Regions from separate parts of the Rossellomorea marisflavi genome, predicted to be linked through region 3. Evidence: riboswitches for the same ligand, from Rfam matches in the RefSeq annotation. Region 3 holds a riboswitch; each other region holds the start of a gene.
The links. Region 3 has a riboswitch for thiamine pyrophosphate ahead of tenA (thiaminase II). Riboswitches for the same ligand answer to the same signal wherever they lie in the genome.
Positions count from the first base shown of each region.

Region 1: linked by a shared signal. The riboswitch ahead of thiT (energy-coupled thiamine transporter ThiT) and the one ahead of tenA (thiaminase II) in region 3 are both predicted to bind thiamine pyrophosphate.
Region 2: linked by a shared signal. The riboswitch ahead of K6T23_RS07795 (ABC transporter substrate-binding protein) and the one ahead of tenA (thiaminase II) in region 3 are both predicted to bind thiamine pyrophosphate.

Region 1 is NZ_CP081870.1:441,918-449,783, forward strand. Features, by position in the region: gene K6T23_RS02350 (ABC transporter ATP-binding protein) at 50-835, shown strand; gene K6T23_RS02355 (hypothetical protein) at 838-2,469, shown strand; gene K6T23_RS02360 (ZIP family metal transporter) at 2,601-3,416, shown strand; gene K6T23_RS02365 (hypothetical protein) at 3,614-3,916, shown strand; TPP riboswitch at 3,971-4,075, shown strand; gene thiT (energy-coupled thiamine transporter ThiT) at 4,137-4,730, shown strand; gene K6T23_RS02375 (DedA family protein) at 4,840-5,493, shown strand; gene K6T23_RS02380 (threonine/serine exporter family protein) at 5,547-6,308, shown strand; gene K6T23_RS02385 (threonine/serine exporter family protein) at 6,329-6,784, shown strand; gene K6T23_RS02390 (DUF2500 domain-containing protein) at 6,835-7,197, opposite strand; gene K6T23_RS02395 (ABC transporter ATP-binding protein) at 7,425-7,866, shown strand, end outside.
Region 2 is NZ_CP081870.1:1,454,595-1,462,460, forward strand. Features, by position in the region: gene K6T23_RS07775 (hypothetical protein) at 55-399, shown strand; gene K6T23_RS07780 (Fur-regulated basic protein FbpA) at 539-721, shown strand; gene K6T23_RS07785 (aldo/keto reductase) at 931-1,833, opposite strand; gene K6T23_RS07790 (phosphotransferase enzyme family protein) at 1,925-2,770, shown strand; TPP riboswitch at 2,823-2,932, shown strand; gene K6T23_RS07795 (ABC transporter substrate-binding protein) at 3,014-3,991, shown strand; gene K6T23_RS07800 (thiamine-binding protein) at 3,998-4,291, shown strand; gene K6T23_RS07805 (ABC transporter permease) at 4,288-5,049, shown strand; gene K6T23_RS07810 (ABC transporter ATP-binding protein) at 5,046-5,792, shown strand; gene K6T23_RS07815 (TatD family hydrolase) at 5,776-6,555, shown strand; gene K6T23_RS07820 (transcriptional regulator SplA domain-containing protein) at 6,651-6,896, shown strand; gene splB (spore photoproduct lyase) at 6,906-7,866, shown strand, end outside.
Region 3 is NZ_CP081870.1:2,293,634-2,301,499, reverse strand. Features, by position in the region: gene K6T23_RS12040 (branched-chain amino acid aminotransferase) at 1-244, shown strand, start outside; gene K6T23_RS12035 (hypothetical protein) at 272-832, opposite strand; gene K6T23_RS12030 (phosphatidate cytidylyltransferase) at 951-1,868, shown strand; gene K6T23_RS12025 (hypothetical protein) at 1,955-2,245, opposite strand; gene K6T23_RS12020 (DUF6509 family protein) at 2,368-2,646, shown strand; gene K6T23_RS12015 (hypothetical protein) at 2,851-3,051, shown strand; gene K6T23_RS12010 (sensor histidine kinase) at 3,083-4,219, shown strand; gene K6T23_RS12005 (response regulator transcription factor) at 4,216-4,815, shown strand; TPP riboswitch at 5,267-5,375, shown strand; gene tenA (thiaminase II) at 5,476-6,177, shown strand; gene K6T23_RS11995 (thiamine phosphate synthase) at 6,177-6,794, shown strand; gene thiO (glycine oxidase ThiO) at 6,791-7,866, shown strand, end outside.

The sequences.
Region 1 (7,866 bases), 1.9 Mb from region 3:
TGGATATATGTTACCATTGGAAGATACTGTTTAAGTAAAGGAGTATAGCATGGAAACGAATCAACCAATCCTCTCATTGCATCAACTGAAGAAAGCCTACAATGGAAAAGAAGTATTAAAAGGTGTAGACCTTGATGTGTTCCCCGGACAGATCATCGGCTACATTGGTCCGAATGGGGCCGGTAAGAGTACAACAGTTAAAATCATCCTCGGACTTGAAGAATATGATGCCGGCTCAGTGAGGCTGTTCGGAGAAGAAATCACCTCTGCGTCGGTTGAATACAAAAAAAGGATAGGGTATGTGCCTGAACTTGCAGACCTGTACGATAATCTCACGGCACAGGAATACTTGACCTTCAGTGGAGAGCTGTATGGGATGGCCCCGGTCGAAGCGGATGAAAAAGCGGAAAAGCTGATGAGCCTCTTCGGGTTGTCCGAGGTGTATCATTCCAGGATTGCATCCTACTCAAAGGGCATGAAACAGAAGACCCTCATTATTGCGAGTCTCCTTCATGATCCGGATATCCTGTTCCTGGATGAGCCGATCAATGGTCTCGACGCCAATTCCGTGATGATCTTCAAAGAACTGCTGGCGCAGCTTGCTGCGGAGGGCAAGACGATTTTTTATTCCTCCCACATCATGGATGTTGTCGAGAAGATCAGCAGTCGCATCATCCTGCTTCATCAAGGGACGGTCGCAGCGAATGGAAGTTTTGAAGAGTTGAAGAATCAGAATCTCGAAGGTTCCCTCGAGGAAATATTCAATCAGCTGACTGGCTTCACCGAGCATAAGGAAACGGCGTCTGAGATCGTTTCGGTCGTAAGGGGAGTGTAGTGATGAGGACATTTCCGACCCTGAAGGTCCTTGATGCATTCAAGGGTTTGTTCGCAATATTCGGCTTTGATTATCCTGTCATCCATAAGATCCTCCAGATGAAGTGGACCATGGACGGCAGGAGGGTGCCCACCATCTTCCAGCAGGGAAAGGTGAAAAATGAAAAGGACGGGAATCGGTTCATCAAATCCCTCTGGGTGTATGCCTTATATGGATTGATCCTGCTTCCGATCCTGTTCTTTGGGGATATGTATCTGTTTCAAATGACGCTGATATTCTCCGTCATCTTCTTCATGACAAGCACATCGATGATCTCTGATTTTTCGGTCGTGATCCTCGATGTGCGCGATTCCACGATCCTTTTCACCAAACCGGTCCAGCGGAAGGATATCTCGATGGCGAAGGCTTTACATGTATTCTTTTACCTGTTCTTCCTGACCGGAGCACTGACGGTCATTCCGCTTGCGGCTTCGTTCTTCTTGAATGGGTTTATCTTTTTCCTTTTGTTCCTGGTTGGTATCGTGCTTCTCGATCTTCTCATCCTGGCCATGACGGCTCTGATGTATTATTATGTTCTGAAGTTTTTTGATGGTGAGAAGCTGAAGGATATGATCAATTATGTCCAGATCGGTCTCTCTGTCGGGATTGCGATAGCCTATCAGCTGGCGGCAAGGGCATTTGATCTCGTGGATGTGAATGTTTCTTTTTCACCGGAGTGGTGGACGGTGCTGATTCCGCCCCTTTGGTTCGGTGCACCGTTTGAATACGTCCTCAACGGGAATCATTCCGCAGTGGTACTGATCATGACCATTCTCTTCGTGCTGGTTCCCCTGGCCGCACTGGTCATCTACATCAAGGCACTTCCCCAGTTCGAGCGCAATCTTCATAAGCTCTCGGCCCAAGCTGGAGGAAGGAAGAGGAGGGTGAAAAGTGATCGTTTCCTTAAGTTGCTTTGCCGGAATCAGGAGGAACGTGCGTTTTACCGATTTGCCCAAAAAATGATGAGGACGGAGAGGGATTTCAAGCTCAAAGTCTATCCTTCATTGGGCTTCGCCCTGATCCTCCCGTTTCTCTTTATTTTCACAAGGCCAGACCTTTCCATCTCGGATCTTCCTGGAAGTAAATCATATCTGGCTGTCTATGCCAGTCTCATCGTTGCCCCGTCCGTCGTGATGATGCTGAATTATTCCGGAAGGCATAAAGGGTCCTGGATCTACAGGGTAGCTCCTGTGACACGGGTGGACTCGGTCTACAGAGGGACATTGAAAGCATTCCTTGTGAAGCTGTTTCTTCCGGTATACATGATTCTGACCCTTGCATGCATCTTCCTCTATGGGCCTGTAATCATACCGGATCTTTTCGTCATCTTCATGGTTGTGTGTATCACGACGGTCCTATGCAGCCTGTGGATGAATCGGGTTCTTCCTTTTTCAGAAAGTTTCGAGGGGATGGCCCAGAGCGAAACCCTTAAAATCATCCCCTTCTTCTTCGTGGGGGGAGCACTGGCGGGTCTGCATTACCTGGTACTCAAGATACCTTTTGGGATCTATGGGTATGCGGTGATTGTCACTGCGGTCAATCTTGTTTGTTGGAAATGGCTGATCAACGGTCGAAATGAGCCGGAACGTCTTTAGGCGTTTCCGGCTTTTTGCCATGCGCGGAAATTCATTCGTATAACACCATTTGCAGCTATAGGCATATACATAGGGAAGAATGGGTAACGTCGAAAAGGGAATGATGATAGAGGACGAAAGGGGAGAGCTTCATGTTCCTTGATTGGTTAGGCGGACTTAATCCTGCTCTACAGGCGCTTTTCGGAGGAACGGTGACTTGGGGACTTACAGCATTGGGGGCCTCTGCGGTCTTCTTTTTCAGAAAGATTGAGAAACATACATTGAATATGATGCTTGGCTTTGCTGCGGGGGTCATGATTGCAGCGTCCTTCTGGTCCCTTCTTGCTCCTTCCATCGAGTTCAGCGAGCAGAACGGGCAGATTCCGTGGCTTGCACCGGCAGTCGGTTTCCTTCTTGGAGGACTTTTCATCCGACTCCTGGATTTTGTCGTCCCCCATCTGCATCTCGGGAATGCATCGGAAAAGGCGGAGGGACCACCGACGAAGTTCAAGAAATCCACGCTCTTATTCCTTGCCATCACGCTTCATAATATTCCGGAAGGCCTTGCCATCGGGGTGGCATTCGGGGCTGCGGCACTCGGCCTTGGCGATGCGACCCTGATCGGGGCCATCGGTCTTGCCATCGGAATCGGGATTCAGAATATGCCGGAAGGGGCAGCATTATCCATTCCTCTCAGAGGAGAAGGGATGTCCCGAAGGCGGGCTTTCAACTACGGTCAGATGTCTGCCATCGTAGAGCCCATTGCGGCAGTCATCGGAGCGGCAGCCGTGCTGATGATCCAGCCGCTCCTTCCGTATGCCTTGGCATTCGCGGCAGGGGCCATGATATTCGTCGTTGTCGAGGAGTTGATACCGGAATCCCAATCTTCAGGAAGCACAGATCTCGCCACCCTGGGTCTGATGGCAGGGTTCGTGGTCATGATGATCCTGGACGTATCATTGGGTTGAGAGAGAGTACCCTGAAATTTCAGGGTGCTTTTTACATGCTTGTCATGGTCGCTTTACCACGAATGGTGTCGGACTATCTGAAAAAAGAGTCAAAAGACCTATTATCGGTGAATCTTTTTGTCATATCATTCAGATTCTTTTATACTATACTATAAAGGGATTCATTTAGTATGAAAGAACTGGTTGGAGGGGATGGAATGAAGCTGATCGCCGAGTCGAAGAAGACACTGAGCATTCTTTTGGTTGCAATCCTTTTCGTGACAGCAAACCAGATTCCTGGAGTACAGCACGTCACGGCGCGCATCGCGACCAACGTGTATATCAACTTTAAGTATGAGCATTTGAAATTATCCTATGATTCAGTCGAATATTCCCCGCAGCTCGGCGACTACTCCGTAGCGTATAAAGACGGGGAGGGGAAGCGGTATGGCTTCATGGTCACTCCGAAAGCCATGCCGATCTTCATCCGCCATGATCCGTTGGAGCCTGCACCAGAATGATTTTGCCCTTTTCCCGCTCTTCCGTTATAATGGACAGGTAATCAATTTCATAAACGTAACCACAAGGGGAGCCTTTTTGCTGAGAGTGAACGGTTGATCCGTTCTGACCCTTTGAACCTGTTAGTTAGCACTAGCGTAGGGATGTGGAAGGTAGTTTTCTGCCTTGTTGTACATACATTCTCCCTAATGGTTTCGTTCATAGAAAAGGGGGATTTTTTTTATGAAGAATATGAAGCTCATCGTCTTGATCGAAGTGGCGATCATGGCGGCCCTGGCCGTCGTGGTCGATCTGATTCCATCCATCAAGCTCACACCGTCGATTTCTTTCAATGTGGCCATGGTGCCGATCTTCCTGTTGGCATTCAGAAGGGGCTTCAAGGCTGCCACCCTGGCCGGGTTCATCTGGGGATTGTTACAGGTCGCCCTCGGGGAAGCCTGGGTCGTTCATCCGGTACAGGTCTTCCTTGAGTATTTCGTGGCTTTCGCCTTTATCGGTGGGGCTGGACTATTCAGCAGCCGGATCCAGAGCGCTGTGCGCGATGGGAGGAAGAAGGGGCTGCTGAGTTGGATGCTTCTCGCTATTTTGGTCGGAAGCGTGGCCCGTTATTTCTGGCATTTCATTGCGGGTGTGTTCTTCTTCGGATATTTGGCGCCGGATAACCTGTCGCCGATTCTGTTTTCATTTGCTGCCAACGGAGCTTCGATGCTCGGTTCGGCGATACTTTGCGCCATTGTTTTATGCGCGCTGGTGGCTACAGCACCCCGACTTGTCAAAGTCGAGGATGGACGTTCCGTCAATCGTAAAGCTGCGTGAGTGTGAAGATCGGCCGAGGCCGGTCTTTTTCTATTGTGCTGGCGGGGGTTTCGCTTGGGGAGAGCAGGGGTAAATGAACAGGAATAGGACTATGGAAGGAGGGGTGATCATGACGGAATATATGCTGGAGGCTGCCCAGGATTGGGGGGTGTGGGGGATTCTCCTCTCCCTCTTCATCGAAGGGAGTGCCTTCCCATTTGTAGGTACGTTATTCATCGTGACCGTCGGGTTCTTGTTGGAACTATCGTGGCTTGAGCTCTTTTTCGTCTCTTTTGCAGGAAGTGCCCTCTACGTCTTAGGGAGCTATATCCCTTACTTCCTTAGTTATAAGCTCGGTGAAAGGGTGGAGGCACGCCTCAGCCCTGAACGCAGGCAAAAGCTTCGGTCTGCACAGGATCAGTTCACGAAGTATGGCATTTGGAGCGTGGCGATCGCGAGTCCTCTGCATCTGGGGAATGTCGTCCCATTTGTTGCAGGGATGTCCAAGATGGATGTGAAACTCTATTCCTTCCTCACCATGCTAGGGATCACGCCCTCCACCTTCCTCCTTCTCAGTTTCGGGAAATTTTACGGAGGAGATCCTGAAACCGTCATGCGTACAATCGATCATTATCAAAACCTCGTGGTCGGCGCTATCATCGCTGCCACGGTCGTATATGTCCTCTATAAATGGAAGTGGAAGCCCCTCAGGAAAAAAAGTTCCGTCACAGACGGCGGACCCTCTTCGATAAAGAACGATGATGAGTCCTCATTGCGAACATAATTCCTTTCCTTTAAACTAAACCTATTCTTAAATCAATCGTGTGGAGAGATTCTATGGAAGCAAAAATGATGCGAAGATACGATATCATGGAGGTATGCCTCCTTGCAGGGAAAATCATGCTGCAAAGCGGCGCTGAAACGTACAGGGTGGAAGATACCATGATGCGGATCGCAGCCTCCTACGGGATCAAGGAATCCCACAGTTATGTGACGCCCACGGGTATCATCTTTTCAATTGAAACAGAAGAACCGACCAAGACGAAATTGATCAGGATCAACGAGCGCTCCACGGACCTTGAGAAAGTGACGCTCGTCAATAGCCTCTCCAGGCAGATCAGCAAAGGGCATCTGTCTGTGGAAGAGGCCTTTCATGCGCTTGAGAAGCTGGATGAATCGGATCTTTCCTATCCGTTCAAGCTTCAGCTCCTGGCAGCCACCATTGCGAGCGGCTGTTTCCTGATCATGTTCCTTGGATCCTGGAATGACTTTATCCCGGCAGCCATTACGGGCGGTGTCGGTTACATCTGCCTGATCTATTTCCAACGGGTCGTACCGATCAAGTTCTTCTCCGAGTTCTTGGCTAGTCTGATCATCGGCATGCTTGCCTTTGGATTCGTCCAGTCAGGTATCGGGCATCAGCTGGATAAAATCGTCATCGGCTCCGTCATGCCCTTGGTACCGGGGCTGTTGATCACCAACGCCGTCAGGGATTTGATGGCAGGTCATCTTGTATCCGGCCTGAGCAAAGGGGCAGAAGCGTTTCTGACGGCGTTCGCCATCGGTGGCGGGGTTGCGGTTGTCTTCACATTGTTGTAACGGAAGGGGAATGAAGAGTGATGTTTGTTGTTGAACATATGGTGACGAGCTTCATTTCGGCTGCCGCTTTCGGAATCATCTTCAATGCTCCGAAGCAATCGCTGTTCAAATGCGGCATCGTCGGGATGCTCGGATGGATGATCTATATCGTCCTGTTCACCTTTGAAATCGATACCGTCATTGCCACGCTTGCGGCTTCGTTCGTCGTGGCGGTGGTATCGCAGATATTTGCCAAGATGTACAAAACCCCGGTGATCATCTTCAGTGTTGCCGGGATCATCCCCCTTGTTCCGGGGGGCATCGCTTATGATGCCATGAGGAACTTTGTCCAGAATGATTACAATATGGCCATGAACCTCGCAGCTAAAGCATTCATGATCTCAGGGTCGATTGCAATCGGTCTCGTCTTCTCCGAGGTCATCAATCAGGTGATCCGAAACGCAAAGCTCAGTTCCTCTGCGCGCAGGATGAGATGAAACATTATAGAGAAGAAGAGGGTGCCGGTCGCGGCACCCTCTTTTCCTACTTATTCGCTTTTCCTTTCGAAACCGAGATAGCGAGTGCCCTGGAAGGTAAGGAGTCCTTCGTCACCTTCTGCAAGCATGCCGTATTCTGGGCCCTTGACGTGCATCTCCATCCGATCGCCGCTTTCCACTTGAAATGTCATGTAATAGCTGGTGTGTGCCCGCGAATCTCCGCCGCCGCCGTGAACCTCTGTCCGCTTCGACACGACTTCGGCCCTGGATGACAGGCGCGGAGACTGATTGTTCCTACTCCATTCGCCCACACCTTTGAAAACCTGAATCAAGATAACACCTAATATAACGACGAAACCTATCCCTACTAGGACCGGCACGACGTCGAACATGATATCGCCTGTCTCGCCCATAGCTTCTCCCCCTTATCAGTTGCACGATAAAATAGTATACGAAAACAACGTCAAGAAAGTTTCATTCTGGGTCACTGAGGCATTGGGGCGCAGGTGGAGAGAAAAAGGACATTGGGCAAATCTTTCGGCTTCCGTACAATCAAAAAACACGCTATGATGAAAGGAACGATATTTCGGTATTGCCGGCGTTTCCTCCACATCCGGGCGCAGGTATGAAGGGAGTACATATGAAGGTCATACATTTTCTGAAGCCTTATCGCATGGCCATGGCTGTAGCGTGGCTGTTCATGCTCACAGAACTCGCTGTGGAGCTTTTCAACCCATTATTCATGGCGAAGATCATTGATGACGGAGTCATGACCGGGGATCTGGATCTCGTGCTGAAATGGGGTGCCATCATGGTGGCCATGTCCTTATTCGCATTCCTCTCCGGCATCGCCAATTCTTTTTTCGCAGCCCATACCAGTCAGGGCTTCGGGTATGATTTGAGAGGGGCCCTTTATGAAAAGGTCCAGTCATTCTCCAAATCGAGCTTTCAACACCTTCCCGCGTCTTCCCTCATCACGAGGATGACCAATGATGTCAGGCAGATTCAAAATACCATTTTCATGAGTCTCCGGATCATGCTGAGGGCTCCACTCCTGGTCGTGGGGTCCACCATCATGGCCC
Region 2 (7,866 bases), 840 kb from region 3:
TTTTTGTTCTAAAACCATGTCCTCCTTTATAAAATGAATCAAGGAGGCGATTGTATGGCTGAAGTCGAAGTATTCATTGGAGACCTGGAAGATCCTGCTTTTCAGTATGAAGGCGGTGATTGGAATCATAATTATCCGAAAAGGATCAGTCCGTTCCTTCCTGATGGATCCGATCTTTTCTACAAGATCTTGGATGGTATTTACAAAAAAGAGTTGGTGGGAAGACAAACGGATTGGGGAAGCCACACGTGCCTGCTCTATCCTTATGAAATGATCCAGGTGCTGTCGGGTCATTACGCCCATAGGAGAAAAGGGGAAGATGTAGAAAGACTGTTCAGGATGATACTGGATCTTGATCCGGGAATCCAATACGGGCTGGTAGCCTGTGAAATGGGGTAAGGTGAATCTTTTCACTTAGTGGAAAATCAACCTCTAATAAGTTCGGAGAGATGAAGGGATATTTTACTCCACCAACCAATATTGCTTGGTTTGAAACCTTCCATGATTGGGGTATACACCTCAATTGGAGGGGTTGAAAATGTTACACCAAGAAAATGAACTGAGTACAATCAAAAATTCAAAAAAAGATTTCTACATTCAACAGCTCTTGCGAATCGGAGTTTATAAATATAAAGATAAACAGCTGTATGAATTGCCAATGGGAGAGCTTCAGGAAGTGTATCTCGACTTCTATGTAGCTCCTGATATTAGGAGGAAATAAAAATGACGATCTGTAGAGATCGTCATTTTTATTTTCGGTTCTCGTCTTATGCTTGTCGCCTCAGAACGAGCCCCCTTCGCTTTTCTTCTTGTCTAGCTCCGGCGGGTTGACCCTCGAGGTCATAAGTCAAGAACCCCAAAAGGTAAAGAGCGCCTTTCAGGGTTCTCGTCTTATGCTTGTCGGGTCAGAACAACCCCCCTCCGCTTTTCTTAAGGTACTTCGTGGCCCATTGAGGCGTGGAGGATTTCGAACCACTGGTCGTGGTTTAGGGTGATGTTCAGTGAGTTGATGGCTGATTGGATTCGTTCTTTTTTGCCTGAACCGACGATCGGCATGATGCGGGCAGGATGGGTGAGAAGCCAAGCATAAAGGATTTCGTCGATTCCGTTGGCGTCTGTTTCGCCCTGTACTTTTTCAAGTGCAGCACGCAGGCGGTCGGCTTTTTCATCGCCTTGCTTGAAGATGGCTCCTCCAGCAAGAGGTGACCAGGCCATTGGCGGCACCTTCTTCTCCTGACAAAGGTTCAACGTGCCGTCTTCGATGTTTTCAAGCTCGTAAGCAGATAGTTCAATCTGGTTAGTCACGAGAGGGAACGGAAGATGTGCCTGCAACATGGACCACTGGTGATGTTTGAAATTCGAGACACCGAAATGTTTGACCTTACCGGCGTCTTTTAACTGAGTGAAGGCGTCTGCTACTTGTTCCGGATCCATGAATGGATCGGGACGGTGAATCAACAGGACATCGATAAAGTCAGTTGACAGGTTCTTGAGTGACTGATCCACAGATTCAAGGATATGGGATTTCGATGTATTGTAATGGTGGGTACGATGCTGCGGTCGTTGTTCGGAAGGAATGACGATTCCGCATTTAGTGACGATCTCCATCTGGTCCCGCAAAGAAGGCTTCAGTGAAAGGGCCTCTCCGAACAGCTCTTCACATTTGTACGAACCGTATAGATCTGCGTGATCAAATGTCGTAATGCCTTGTTCAAGATCATGCTCGATCAATGAAAGGGTTTCTTCTTTTGTATAATCCCAGTCTGCAAGTCTCCAAAAACCATGGATGATCCTTGAGAAACTTAGGTCTTCTGTGATTTTGATTCTTTCCATCGCGCATTCCTCATTTCATGCAATTGGTATGTATGGTGGTTAGGCAGTCATACTAATGAATATCTTACTACACAGACGGGTGGAACACGAAATGCTAGACCTTATTAACGCATTTTTTTCTGAAGAAGATGCAGAAGAGTTCAAGGTGAAAAAGATAAGTGAAAGCGTGTGGGTTGCTCATGGTCCCGAGGGCATCTTTTATATCAAGCGGAGGACGGAGTTGAAGTTGGAAGAGAAGCTCACCTCCTATCTTCATCAGCGGTCCGTCCGGGTGGAGATGCCTCATCCCGCAAGACATGGGGGAAACATGTTCTGGGCGGATGGATGCGGGTACGCCTTATACGCATGCATTCCCGGAATCCGACCGGGATGGGAAGTTCCGATCATGTCAGCTGTCGGAAACACGTTGGCCAAGCTTCATTCAAGTTTCATGCACTTTCCGTTCAAAGGAGTCAAAACGTGGGATATCTCCCTTCATACGTGGGAGTGGATCCTTCAATCCGGCCATTCACCTGTTGCCAGGTGGGCGCGGACCGTTGTGAAGCAATTTTGCAGTTTGGACCTTGAACGAGGAAAGCAGCTGGTGCACGGTGATGTTCACCCCGGGAATCTCCTAGTCGATGAAGAAGGGGATGTTGGCATCATCGACTTTCAGCGGCTTCGTGTCGCCAACCGCATGGCTGACATTGCTTATTTCTGCGCACACCTCATCATTCACAACGGTATATCATGGCCGTTGATCACCGCATTCTTAAAGGGGTACGGTGCTGAGTCAACATTCAGGGAAGGAGACGGTGCACGATTCATGCATCATCTTACCATGTTCATCGTTCAATATACCTTTTATCTACGTAAGGAACCCTTCGCTGCATTTTCCCAGCTCATAGAGGTATCCGAAGCGGTTGAAGATCTGATGTCCCCTTCAAGTAATGCTTGAAAACCATAAGATACTATGGCAAAGTAGGAATGAAAGATAACGCCCGATATCGTGATTATTGTAGGGGGACCGGTGTGGCCGGTTGAGAGTGCATCCATCAGATGCTGACCCTTTGAACCTGAACTGGCTCATACCAGCGTAGGAAACAGATCGTAGACAGAATTCTTGTTTAATGATGCGTCCTAGGCCCATGAGCCTCGGGCGTTTTTTTCTGTACATATTTTGTGAAGGGGCGTATGCATCTTGAGAAAATGGCTCATGGTCGTAAGTTCAATCCTTCTGCTGACTGCTTGCAGTGCAGGAGGAGCTGAAAAAGACAAGCTCAAAAAAGTATCGGTCGTCCTTGATTGGACTCCGAATACGAACCATACCGGTTTGTATGTGGCAAAAGAAAAAGGATATTTTGAAAAGCAAGGACTGGATGTCGACATCATCATGCCAGGAGAGGCTGGTGCTGACCAACTGGTGGCATCGGGAAAGGCGGACTTTGGTGTAGGGTATCAGGAAGGTGTCACACAGGCAAGGGTACAGGATGTACCGATCGTCTCGATTGCTGCCATCATCCAGCATAATACATCCGGATTCGCAGCTCCGAAGGACAAAGGGATCACCAAGCCTGAAGATTTCGAAGGCAAGACCTACGGTGGATGGGGTTCTCCCGTAGAGGAAGCCGTCATGGGCTCGATCATGAAACAGGAAGGAGCCGACGTGAAGAAGGTCAACTTCGTGAATATGGGGGACACAGACTTCTTTACGGCTGTAAAAAGGGATATCGACTTTGCCTGGATCTTTTATGGCTGGACGGGAATCGAAGCCGAACTCCGGGGGGAAGAACTTGATATGATGTATGTCAAAGATTACTCGGATAAGCTTGATTACTATACTCCTGTCCTCACGACGAACGAATCCCACATAAAGGATGATCCTGACACGGTCAAAGCATTCCTGAAGGCAGCAACGGAAGGATATGAGTACAGCATCGAACATCCGGATGAAGCAGGCAAGATCCTTCTGAAAGAAGCACCCGACCTTGATGAAGAGCTCGTCATGAAAAGCCAAGAATGGCTTGCGGCGAAGTACAAAGACGATGCGGAGAGATGGGGAGAGCAGAAAGCGGAAGTATGGAAGAACTACGCTGATTGGATGTTCGATAATGGACTTCTGGAAAAGAAACTTGATAGTCAAAAAGCCTACACAAATGAATTTTTACCTGGAGAGTGAGTATAAATGGCAAATGCATTGGTCAGTATTCAAATCATCCCGAAAACAAAGAATGGTGAAGATGTCATCCCTTATGTGGACGACGCGATCGCAGTCATAGAAGAATCAGGAGTGAACTATGAAGTGAATCCTTTAGAAACGACAATGGAAGGTGAACTCAGCGAGTTGTTCAAGATCGTGGAGCGCATGAATGAGAAGATGATCACGAGGGGAAGCGTGAATGTCATCTCTCAGATCAAGGTTCTCTATCAGCCTCAAGGCATCGAGATGACGGATCTTACCGGTAAATACCGTTCATGATGAACGGAATAAGGAAGGGATGGCGGCCGGTTTCGGCCCTCATCCTTTTATTCATCTTCTGGCAGGTGGCGGTGACGGTGTTCACCATCCCCCAATGGTTGCTGCCATCCCCTATGAAGGTTGTTTCCGAAGGCTTGGCCTCCTGGGACTCCTTCCGTATCCATCTTACTTCGACAGTCGGGCTCTCCGTTTCCGGGTTCTTGATCGGATGTGCGGCGGGTATCGCTGTGGCTGTCACACTGCATCTTCTTCCAGGGGTGAGGGAGGCAGTCTATCCGCTGATGATCTTATCGCAAAACGTCCCCATCATCGTCCTTGCACCTCTACTGGTCATATGGTTCGGTTTTGGCCTGCTGCCTAAATTCCTGGTAATCACGCTTGTGTGCTTCTTTCCGATAGCGGTTTCCACCATGGACGGGTTCAGACAGACGCGACGCCAATATATTCACTATATGAAAATGGCGGGTGCCGCCAAGGGGCAGATCTTCAGGAAGGTGGAATGGCCACATGCCCTTCCATCCATCTTTTCAGGTCTGAAGATTGCGGCTACATACAGCGTCATGGGAGCCGTTATTTCTGAGTGGCTTGGTTCTCAGAAAGGAATTGGCGTCTATATGACGCTTGCTTCCTCGGCATTCAGGACCGATCGTGTATTCGTGGCGATCTTCGCCATCATGATCTTGAGCTTGTTGTTTTTCAGCATCATCGTCCTGCTGGAACAATGGTGTGTGAAAGGGAAGAAGGAGGAATTGAAATGAGCGAGCTTCACATCACGTCATTATCGAAACACTTCGATCACCAACCTGTCCTACAAAATTTATCCCTTCAGGTTGAAGAAGGGGAGTTCGTCTCTATCCTTGGCCCTTCAGGAAGCGGAAAAACTACGCTCTTCCATTTGATCGGTGGGATGATGGAGCCGGAAGAAGGCTCCATTGTTCTCAACGGGGAGAAGATCAACGGTAAGAGTGGCTTCATCAGCTATATGCCGCAGGATCACGCGTTATTACCTTGGAGAACGGTTCTCGGAAATGTGATCCTGGGTCAAGAGATTCATGGGAGGAAGGACGAGGCACGGGCAAAAGAGTGGATCGCGCGCGCCGGCCTCTCGGGTTATGAGGCGGCGTATCCCGATGAACTATCCGGTGGGATGAAGCAAAGGGTCGCGTTCATCCGGGCCCTGATGAGTCCACAATCCCTGCTGTGCCTTGATGAGCCGTTCTCCAGTCTGGATGAGTTCACAAGGCTTGATATGCAAAAATGGCTCTTGGATATCTGGGATGAGGATAAAAGATCAGTTCTCTTCATCACCCATAACATTGACGAAGCCCTTTTCCTATCAGACCGGATTATTGTTTTATCAGGTAAACCGTCAAGCGTACAGAAGGAATTCCGGGTACCCTATCTACGCCCAAGGGATGAACAAATTATTTTAAGCGCGGAATTCCTCGAGTACAAAAAAGAAATCTTCCGGGAGTTGACGAAGTATGTTCAACATGATTGATGCACACATCCACTGGGATGCATATTCTCCCGGGCAACGCACGGGAATCCTTGATTCTCTCGATACACATGGGATTAGAGGGATGATTGCCGTGTCGATGAACTTGAAGTCGAGCCGTGAGACACTGGAACTCTCCGTGATGGACAGCCGGGTGAAAGCGGCAGCCGGGTTTCATCCGGAACAGGAACTGCCTTCCGAGGAAGAAATGGATGAATTATTCACCTTCCTCGATCAGCATGCCAGCTCACTGGTGGCCGTGGGGGAGGTGGGCCTTCCTTATTACAGGATGCAGGATGACGCCAATCTTGAGCTCAAACCTTATGAAGAATTACTGGAGAGGTTCATTGTGAAAGCGAAGTCCCTTAAAAAACCCATTGTGCTCCACTGCATCTACGAGCATGCCGGTATTGCTTGCGATCTGTTGGAACATCATTCTGTCGAGAAGGCGCACTTCCACTGGTTCAAAGGGGACGAAGCAATCCTTGAGAGGGTGCTGTCCAATGGATATAAAGTATCGGTAACACCGGATGTGATGTATGAAGATGAAATACAAAAGATCGTGCAAAAAGCTCCGCTTGATGCCATCATGGTGGAAACCGACGGTCCCTGGCCGTTTGAAGGGCCATTTAAAGGGCAGATGACCCACCCCGGTATGATGGGTCGAACCATCAAGTGCATCGCTTCAATCAAAAATATGGACGAAAGCGAAGCTGCCGAGAAGATTTTCACCCAAACAAAACGATTTTACGGGCTCTCCATTTGAATGGAGAGCTTTTTTGGCATAAGCAGGTATTACCAACATATTTGATCCCGGGTAGGAAAAAATGAAAAGGAATACAAAGGAAATGGGTGAACCCTATGGAAATCAACAATCAGGATTCCGTCTATCAGGCGGGGGATGTTGTCTATGTGATCTACCGCAATCCCCATACTCAAAGCGTGGCCAATGTCCAGGCTGCAGCAGTGGTGAATGATCCGGACCATCCCGAAGAACTTGCACTGTTCATGTACGAAACTTATTATCCTTTGACGAATGAAGTTGCAGTTTACGCATCGGAAGCAGATGCTGAAGCGGCCTACACACAATCATTCGGTCAGATGTAGGAGGACAAGATGCTGAAACCATTCATGCCCCAGCTGGTCTACTTTGAACCGGGCGCTCTAGAGTACCCCCTCGGGAAACAGCTTAAAGAGAAATTTGAGAAATTGAACGTGGAAATCCGCTACACCACTTCCCACAACCAAGTGCGGAATTTGCCGGGGGATAACCACTTCCAAAAATACAGGATTGCAAAATCCACCTTGGTAGTCGGGGTAAGGAAGACCCTGAAGTTCGACACCTCGAAACCTTCCGCAGAATATGCGATCCCATTTGCCACAGGGTGTATGGGGCACTGCCATTATTGCTATCTTCAAACGACGATGGGGAGCAAACCATATATCAGGACCTATGTGAATGTGGATGAGATCTTTGACGCGGCTGATCAATATATCAAGGAGCGCACGCCTGAATTCACCCGGTTCGAGGCGGCCTGTACGTCGGATATTGTGGGGATTGACCATATTACGCATACATTGAAACGCGCAATCGAGCACTTCGGAAAATCAGACCATGGCAAGCTGAGATTCGTGACGAAATTCCACCATGTCGATCATCTTCTGGATGCGAACCATAATGGGAAGACACGCTTCAGATTCAGCATCAACGCTGATTATGTGATCAAGAATTTTGAACCCGGGACATCGCGATTGGATCAACGGATCGAGGCTGCAGCGAAAGTGGCAGAAGCAGGGTACCCGCTTGGCTTCATTGTAGCACCCATCTATCTTCACGAAGGATGGGAAGAAGGGTACAAAACCATGTTTGAACATCTGGAAGCCACTTTGCCTTCATCGGCCAAAAAAGATCTCACGTTTGAGTTCATCCAGCATCGATTTACAAAGCCGGCCAAACGGGTGATCGAGAAAAACTACCCGATGACGAAACTTGAACTCAATGAAGAAGAACGTCGGTATAAGTGGGGGAAATATGGCATAGGAAAGTATATTTATCAGAAAGACGAAGAACAGGATA
Region 3 (7,866 bases):
CTACGGCGCTCTCCTTGGACTGAAACTCCAAAAGAAATTTGGTCCTGAAATCAAGCAGATCCTGGCTGAGACCCTGACGAATGGAGAGGACTCCTACGAACTTTTATTCAACGGGGAGGATGGTCTGTGGGACCTCAATCTGACATTGAATGATATGAGGGGGTTCAGTGAAGAAGCTACCCTTCTGGAAGCGTATGAGATGGTTTATCAATTTATTTTCTTCCTTCGCTTTACAATCGAATGATAACCAAAAGGAACCTCCCGGATTTGTTCATTCCGGGAGGTTCCTTTGCTTTTTAACGGGTTCATAATCTGACAGTGTCCCTTCGTAAATCAGCTCAAACGATGGGGATCTTCTGAAATCCTCGGGGGTAACCAGGGCGGGTAGCTTATCCCAGAGCTTGACGCCCGACCGGCTTAATACTTCCGCGACGAATTGGGAGCAAAAGTAGGAGTTGCTGAATTCCACCGGCTCATTCATCGTCACGCCGACGATCCCGAAAAGATTATAGAGATACTTATTGCTGCTGCGTTTGAATACATTCAGAACCCGGAGCATTTTTTGCGTATCCCTCTGAGACACCTTCAGCCTGTATATCACACAGGTCGTCTTCGGATATTTGCTGTATGTACCACTGTGGACATCTTCCTTTACAAATCCACCAGACAAAGGATTGGATGGATGCTTCCTCCCGAAGCTGTACATGTCCGTGAGTTCCCGATCAAATGAAATGGACGCGTGATTGTAGGGGGCTTTCGTATAGCTCTTAATCGATTTAGTGAACAGGGTGCCCGTATCCGTCAATAAAATATAAATAAAGTGGTCTTCCAACCGCGCACCTCCTAAAAAAATGTAGATGTTCCACCTTCTTCATTATACAATAACCTGAGGGGTTAATATGACCAATGACCCATCCTTTTAAAGGATTTTAACAATAGGGGGGACATCTTTGACCACTAGCGCTTATTGGACGTTATTCATCATTTTCCTGACGCTTTCAGCCGGTCATCTGGCATTCCTTTCAGTAAGGAAGTTCCAAGGGGACAAGGATTTCTCCCGTGTTTCCCTGCGGATCAAAACATGGTGGGGGATGTTTGTCGTTTTTACGGTTGCCACCCTTTTCAACCCTCTTGTATCCATGCTCTCATTAATGCTCCTTTGCTTCTTCTCTCTGAAAGAGTATTTTTCCATGATGAAGACAAGGAAGGCCGACCGGCGTATTTTCTTGTGGGCATACATATCGATCCCGCTCCAATTTTATTGGATCTACCTTGGCTGGTATGGAATGTTCATCGTCTTTATCCCTGTGTACGTTTTTTTACTTCTGCCGCTACCGAGGATCCTGGGGAAAGGCACCGTAGGGTTCTTAAGGTCGGTCAGTTCTACTCAATGGGGCCTGATGCTTATGGTGTTCGGCCTTAGCCATCTGGCCTATTTCCAAGTTGCGAGTCCCGAATACGGAGCCAATCTTGTCCTTTACCTTGTCATCCTTACGCAGGTGAGTGACATCGTTCAACATCTCGTTTCCATCTATGCCGGCCGCTTAAAGGTGGTTCCTACAGCGAATCCTGCCATCACATGGGAAGGATATATGGTGGCTTTACTGGTTACAACGGGCTTATCCTTTAGCCTCTACCCATATCTGACGCCACTGAATGAAACATTCGGCCTCTTGTCAGGCGTCATCATTGCGACAGGTGCCTTTATCGGAAGTCTTACGGTATCTGTATTGAAACGCGATCTTCTGATCGGAGACCGGCCGAAGTTCACTTCCCTGAAGGAAAGCTACTTGAACCGGGTGGACAGTCTGGCTTATACAGCACCCATTTTCTTTCACATCATCCGCTATTATTTTGATTTTATGTAAAAAAGAAGCTTGGAAGAGAATCCAGGCTTCTAGATTAAGAATGTTAACGATGGATGTGTATAACGGATTTAGTTGGCGATTTTCCTTCAGTTCTTTTGCATGTCCTGAATGGCGATGGCCAAATCTTCGTTTCCGAACAACTGGAGGACGCCCAGAAGGGTACTGTAGGGAATATCTGAGGATTCCTCTTTCGGGACCGTCAGCTCCATCATTTGTTTCAGGACAGGATTATCTCTCTGCTCCGGATACGCTTTGAGGTAAACGGCAACGGGATCAAGATCCTGATTCACGCACCATTGGGCAAATACCATCATCATCATATTTTCATCTTTTTGATAGTTTTCAATGATTTTCTTTTCCATTTCATTTCGTTCCATGAGATCACTCCTTAAAGCACCATTATAACCGAGAAAACATGGGGTTGAGAAGAGAATGGTGTGAAAGGGAGGGATTACGTGTATAATAGGGGTTTAGGAAAAGGTATGAAAGGAAGTTATGCATGGAGATTATTCAAATGAACGCAGAAGAGTTGAAAGACCCGACCGGAATCCTTCCGGGACAGCGGTATGAAGTCATGATTGAAATCGAAGTTCCGGAAGATGATGAATTATATACACCATCCGGAATGTATATAAAAGGCATTTACGTCAGGGAGGAAGCATCCTCCAAACTCGCTCAGTATTCTATCATCGAACGGGGTTCCGAAACCTACTTGGATTTTGCCCTTGAGGAAGAAGAAGAGCAGGCATTGGTTGCTTATTGTGACGAAAATATCTGATGTGAAAACACCCTTTACGGCCCTGGCTGCGGTAAAAGGGTGTTCTTTTTTTATGATAAGAAGGGGGTGTGGATGGAGAGGATTTCCTCCTGGGATTTCTTTTAAACGTTGTAATTTTTGGTCGATTTTTCCTGATATCATGTGCTATGATAAAGATATCTAAGTGCTAGCAGTTGCTATACTTCTGATGAAAGGTGGAGATAAATGTTGTCAAATCAAGGGAAGATGCAGCTTAATGTAAGGATTGACCCGGAAACGTCGGAGAAATTGGATGAGATTGTCGAATACTATCAAGAGAACACAAAAATCGGCCGTGTTTATAAAGGTGACGTGTTAAGCGATATCATACATAAATCGTATGACGTGATGCAAAAACAAAAAGCCATTCAAAAAAGGAAATATTAAGGGCTTTATGTCTGAAAGGAAAAGAGGAATCATGATGAACATTTCCACAGGGAAGCTCAAAGGTTCAGGCACGTCACCTTATGTGTGGGCCATTGCGTCGATTCTGCCGTTTTACTTCATTTTTCAATCTTCCTCCACCATGGAAATCATCACCGGTATCATCCTGACGATCATGTTTTTCATATCGTTGCGGTTTGCCTTCCTGTCGAGCAGGTGGCCGGTGTATTTGTGGACAGGGATCCTGATCGCCATTTCCATCACGATGACCGTGCAATTCAATTTTATCTATTTTGCCTTTTATATCGCCTATTACAATGGGAATATACGGAACCGGGCGGCGTTCCTGACGCTATATGTGGTGCATTTGGTCCTCACAACGGCATCGATCAATTATAAATTCGTCCTCCAGCATGAGGTTTTCCTCTCTCAGTTTCCTTTTATCCTGATCATTTGGATCAGTGTGATTCTGCTTCCTTTCAATATTTTCAATCGAAACAAACAAGGGCAGTTAGAAGAGCAACTCGAGGACGCCAATAAACGGATCTCGGAATTGGTGAAGCAGGAAGAACGGCAGCGGATCGCAAGGGATCTCCACGACACCCTGGGTCAGAAATTATCATTGATCGGATTGAAAAGTGATCTTGCCAGAAAGCTGGTTGAAAAGAATCCGGAGCAGGCGAAGAGCGAGCTCATGGATGTCCAGCAGACGGCACGGACGGCGTTGAGCGAAGTCCGGACACTCGTATCACAGATGAGGGGTATCCGGCTCGAGGATGAATTCATCCGGATCCGTCAGCTCTTGTCAGCTGCCGACATCCGGTTCATCCCTGAATACGAGGAACCGCTCCCCAATATATCGCTGTTCCTTGAGAATATCCTCAGTATGTGCCTGAAGGAAGCCGTTACAAATATCGTTAAGCATAGCGGCGCCACAGAGTGTACACTCAGGGTGGTGGAAAGCCATGATAGCCTTAGATTCGTTCTTTCTGATAACGGTAAAGGCATCCCTAAGGATTACCGCAAATCAAAAGGGAGCGGATTGATTGGAATCCGTGAGCGGCTCGACTTCGTGAACGGAGAGCTTGGAATCGAAGGAGAAGATGGCACCACTCTGACAATGATCGTGCCTAAAGTAATAAAAGATACAAACAGGGAGGGTTACAATTGATTTCAATCGTGATTGCAGAAGATCAGAGGATGATGCTGGGGGCCCTTGGTTCCCTCTTGAACCTCGAGGATGATATGGAAGTCGTAGGGATGGCAGGAGACGGGGAAGAAGCGCTCTCGCTCGTTCGGGAACTACGTCCTGATATATGCATGATGGATATCGAAATGCCCAAGATGACCGGCCTGGAAGCAGCAGAAAGACTGAAAGACACGGACTGCAGGGTCATCATCTTGACCACCTTTGCACGATCAGGGTATTTTCAACGCGCCCTGAAGGCAGGGGTGAAGGGATATCTTCTGAAAGATAGTCCCAGTGAAGAACTGGCTCAATCCATACGTCTCGTCATGGACGGTAAGAGGATGTTTGCACCAGAACTCATGGATGATGTCTATGGGGAAGAAAATCCATTGACCGATCGTGAGAAAGAGGTCCTATGGCTCGTCGCAGATGGGAAAAACACGCAGGAAATCGCCGATGAACTCAGTTTGAAGGCAGGGACCGTCCGCAATTATATCTCAACCATCCTTGAAAAACTAGGCGTGAAAAATAGGATCGAAGCCATTACCCAATCGAAGGAGAAAGGCTGGTTCAAGTGAGTTGTTTTTTTGCACTGAACAAAAATGATGATCCCCGACCTGAAACCACCCTTCACCATGGGTAGAACCGAAGGAACGGGTAGACAACTTGACCTGCTTACAACAATGATCAGAAAATCAAACGTATATAAAGTCCTTCTTTTCTTTCTACGGTAACTTCCACTTTTCACTACAGAGTGTTAGAAGCGGAAGCCAACTGACTCCAACGTGCCAAGCGGGCAGGGTGAAACCCTGCAAGAATGAGGAGGCTCACCGCACATCCCGTGGAAAGCGGTTGGCCGCAGCGAAGAGTACGGACTCCTACTTATCACATGCCAATCCAAAAACTAATAGAAATTATATAACGCCACACCTTTGAACGATTTTATAGGATAAAAGCAGTTTCTTCCTTGGATGGACTTGACAATCCATCTCTTCATGATAAGATAGCATCGAACTCAACTTACATATGACGATCCACTAGGGGGGCCCTTAATAGCGGCTGAGATTGAAGTGAAACTTCAAGACCCTTTGAACCTGATCTGGTTGATACCAGCGTAGGGAAGTGGCGCTTTGAGGGTATTTCCATCCGTTTTATATTCTCAAAAAGCCATTTTCCACCAACTATGTGGAAAATGGCTTTTTTTCGTTTCAGTGGATCGTCAGGAGGAGGAAAAAGAAATGAAGTTTTCAGAAGAATTACGGCTGGCTGCAGATGATTGCTGGGAAGCGAGTTTTCAACACCCTTTCGTACAGGGGATCGGAGATGGTTCCCTGCCGCTTGAGAATTTTAAATTTTATGTTTTGCAAGATTCCTATTACCTGACCCATTTTTCAAAAATGCAGGCACTGGGAGCTTCAAAAGCGGCCGATCTTCAAACTTCTGCCCGGTTGGCTGCACATGCACAGGCAACATTCGAAGCAGAGCTTTCTCTCCATGAAGGGTTTTCTAACAAACTCGGAATCACAGAAGAAGAAAAAGAGCGGTTCGTCCCATCTCCGACTGCGTACGCTTACGCTTCACACATGTATCGGTCTGCTCAGGTCGGTGACTTGGCTGATATCTTGGCTGCCTTGCTTCCTTGTTACTGGCTTTACTACGAGGTGGGAGAAAAGTTGAAAGGAAGCTCTCCGGAAGAGCCTATCTACCAGGAGTGGATCGCCACCTACGGAGGGGAATGGTTCAGGGAGCTGGTCGAGGAACAGATCCAACGGCTCGATGAACTGGCAGAGCGCGCAAGTTATGATCAGCGTGCTCGTATGAAGGAACTGTTCATCATGAGCAGCATCTATGAACTGCAGTTTTGGGAGATGGCTTTCACCCTTGAGCGGTGGCCCTTCCAGGAATTACTGACGACCGTCCGATCCGGAGCTGGAGCTTGATGGTGAGACCCCATCCGGAGTTTCACATCATCACTTCGGGAAAGCAGGTTCCGCGAGAGGTCATCCATATTTGTACTCGTGTGCATCACCTGGTGGATGCCATTCACCTGAGGGAAATCAATTGGTCATCACGCTGTTTATATGACACCATTATCGCCCTGCTTTCAACCGGGGTGCCTGCGGGGAAGCTCGTGGTCAATGATCGTGTAGACATAGCATTGTTGACGGGGGTTGAAAGAATTCAGCTGGGATCCCGGAGCGTCAAGCCATCCCAAATCAAAAAGGCATTCCCGACTATTAAAATCGGAGTCTCCGTTCATACCCCGGTCGAAGTAGAAGCGGCAAGGAAAGCAGGGGCAGACTCCGTCATCCTGGGGAATGTATACCGTACTGATTCTAAACCTGGAAAAGCCGGTATCGGTGTGGGTGCGATCAGCACAGTAAAGGATAGATTGCCCGTGGTTGGAATAGGTGGAATTACGCCGAACAACGCGGCTGAAGTGATCCGTGCAGGGGCAATGGGCATCGCCGTGTTGTCTGGTGTCTTTCTCAGCCGGGATCCGCTGAGAGCGGCCGAGGAATATCGATTATCTATAAAGGGAGCTGAAGTACTATGAAGCGTATCATTATTGTCGGTGGGGGTGTGATTGGTCTATCCATCGCCTTCGAGCTTGTGAAGAAGGGATGCAGCGTCACCCTTTTGGAAAAAGATACGCTTGCATGTAAAGCCACAGGTGCAGCAGCGGGAATGCTGGGGGTTCATACTGAAACAAGGGGAAACCCATCCATGACATCCCTTGCCAAAGAAAGTCGGAATCTCTTCCCTGACCTTGCTGATGAACTTCTGGACTGTTCAGGGGTCGATATCGGTTTAAAACAAAATGGAATGATCATCCCGGCTACGACCAACAGGGAACAGCACCTCCTCCGAGGGGAAGCGAATAGTCCTGAAGGAGTAATGGAGCACTTACGATGGCTGGAAGAAAGAGAGTTAAGGGAAATGGAACCATCCTTGTCCCATTCGTTCATTGGTGGTCTCTTTATTCCCCGTGACGGGAACGTTCTCGCACCGCGACTGTCCGAGGCCCTGTCTATATCGGCTGCAAGCAAGGGGGCGGTACTCCATGAAGGCACCGAAGTAGAATCCCTGATCATGGAAGGTGGAACAATCCTCGGGGTCAACACTTCGAGGGGTCGTCTTTACGGTGATGAGGTGGTGGTAGCGGGAGGGGCATGGAGCCAGCACATCCTGCGACGGTTAGAAATCGTCCTGGACGTGGTCCCGGTGAAAGGGGAATGCATTTCCTTGGTTCCTAAGGAAGGATGTCTGAACAGGACGATTGTGACAGATGACCTGTATTTGGTACCGAAAGCAGATGGCACTTTGACGATCGGGGCCACCGAACAAGAGGGATCATTCAATGAGGATGTATCTGCTGAAAGTGTTTCGAGTTTACTTGCCAAGGCATGCACCATAGCACCGGATCTTGCTGACGCAGTATGGAGAAAAGCCTGGGCAGGCACCAGGCCGAAAACATCTTCCCGGCTTCCATACATCGGTAGGGTTCCGGATGTGGAAGGACTGTCATTGGCGACAGGTCACTACCGGAATGGGATCCTTCTAGCCCCGATTACTGGCGTGCTGATGGCAGATTTACTGATTGATAAGGACTTTGAAAGGGGCTTGGG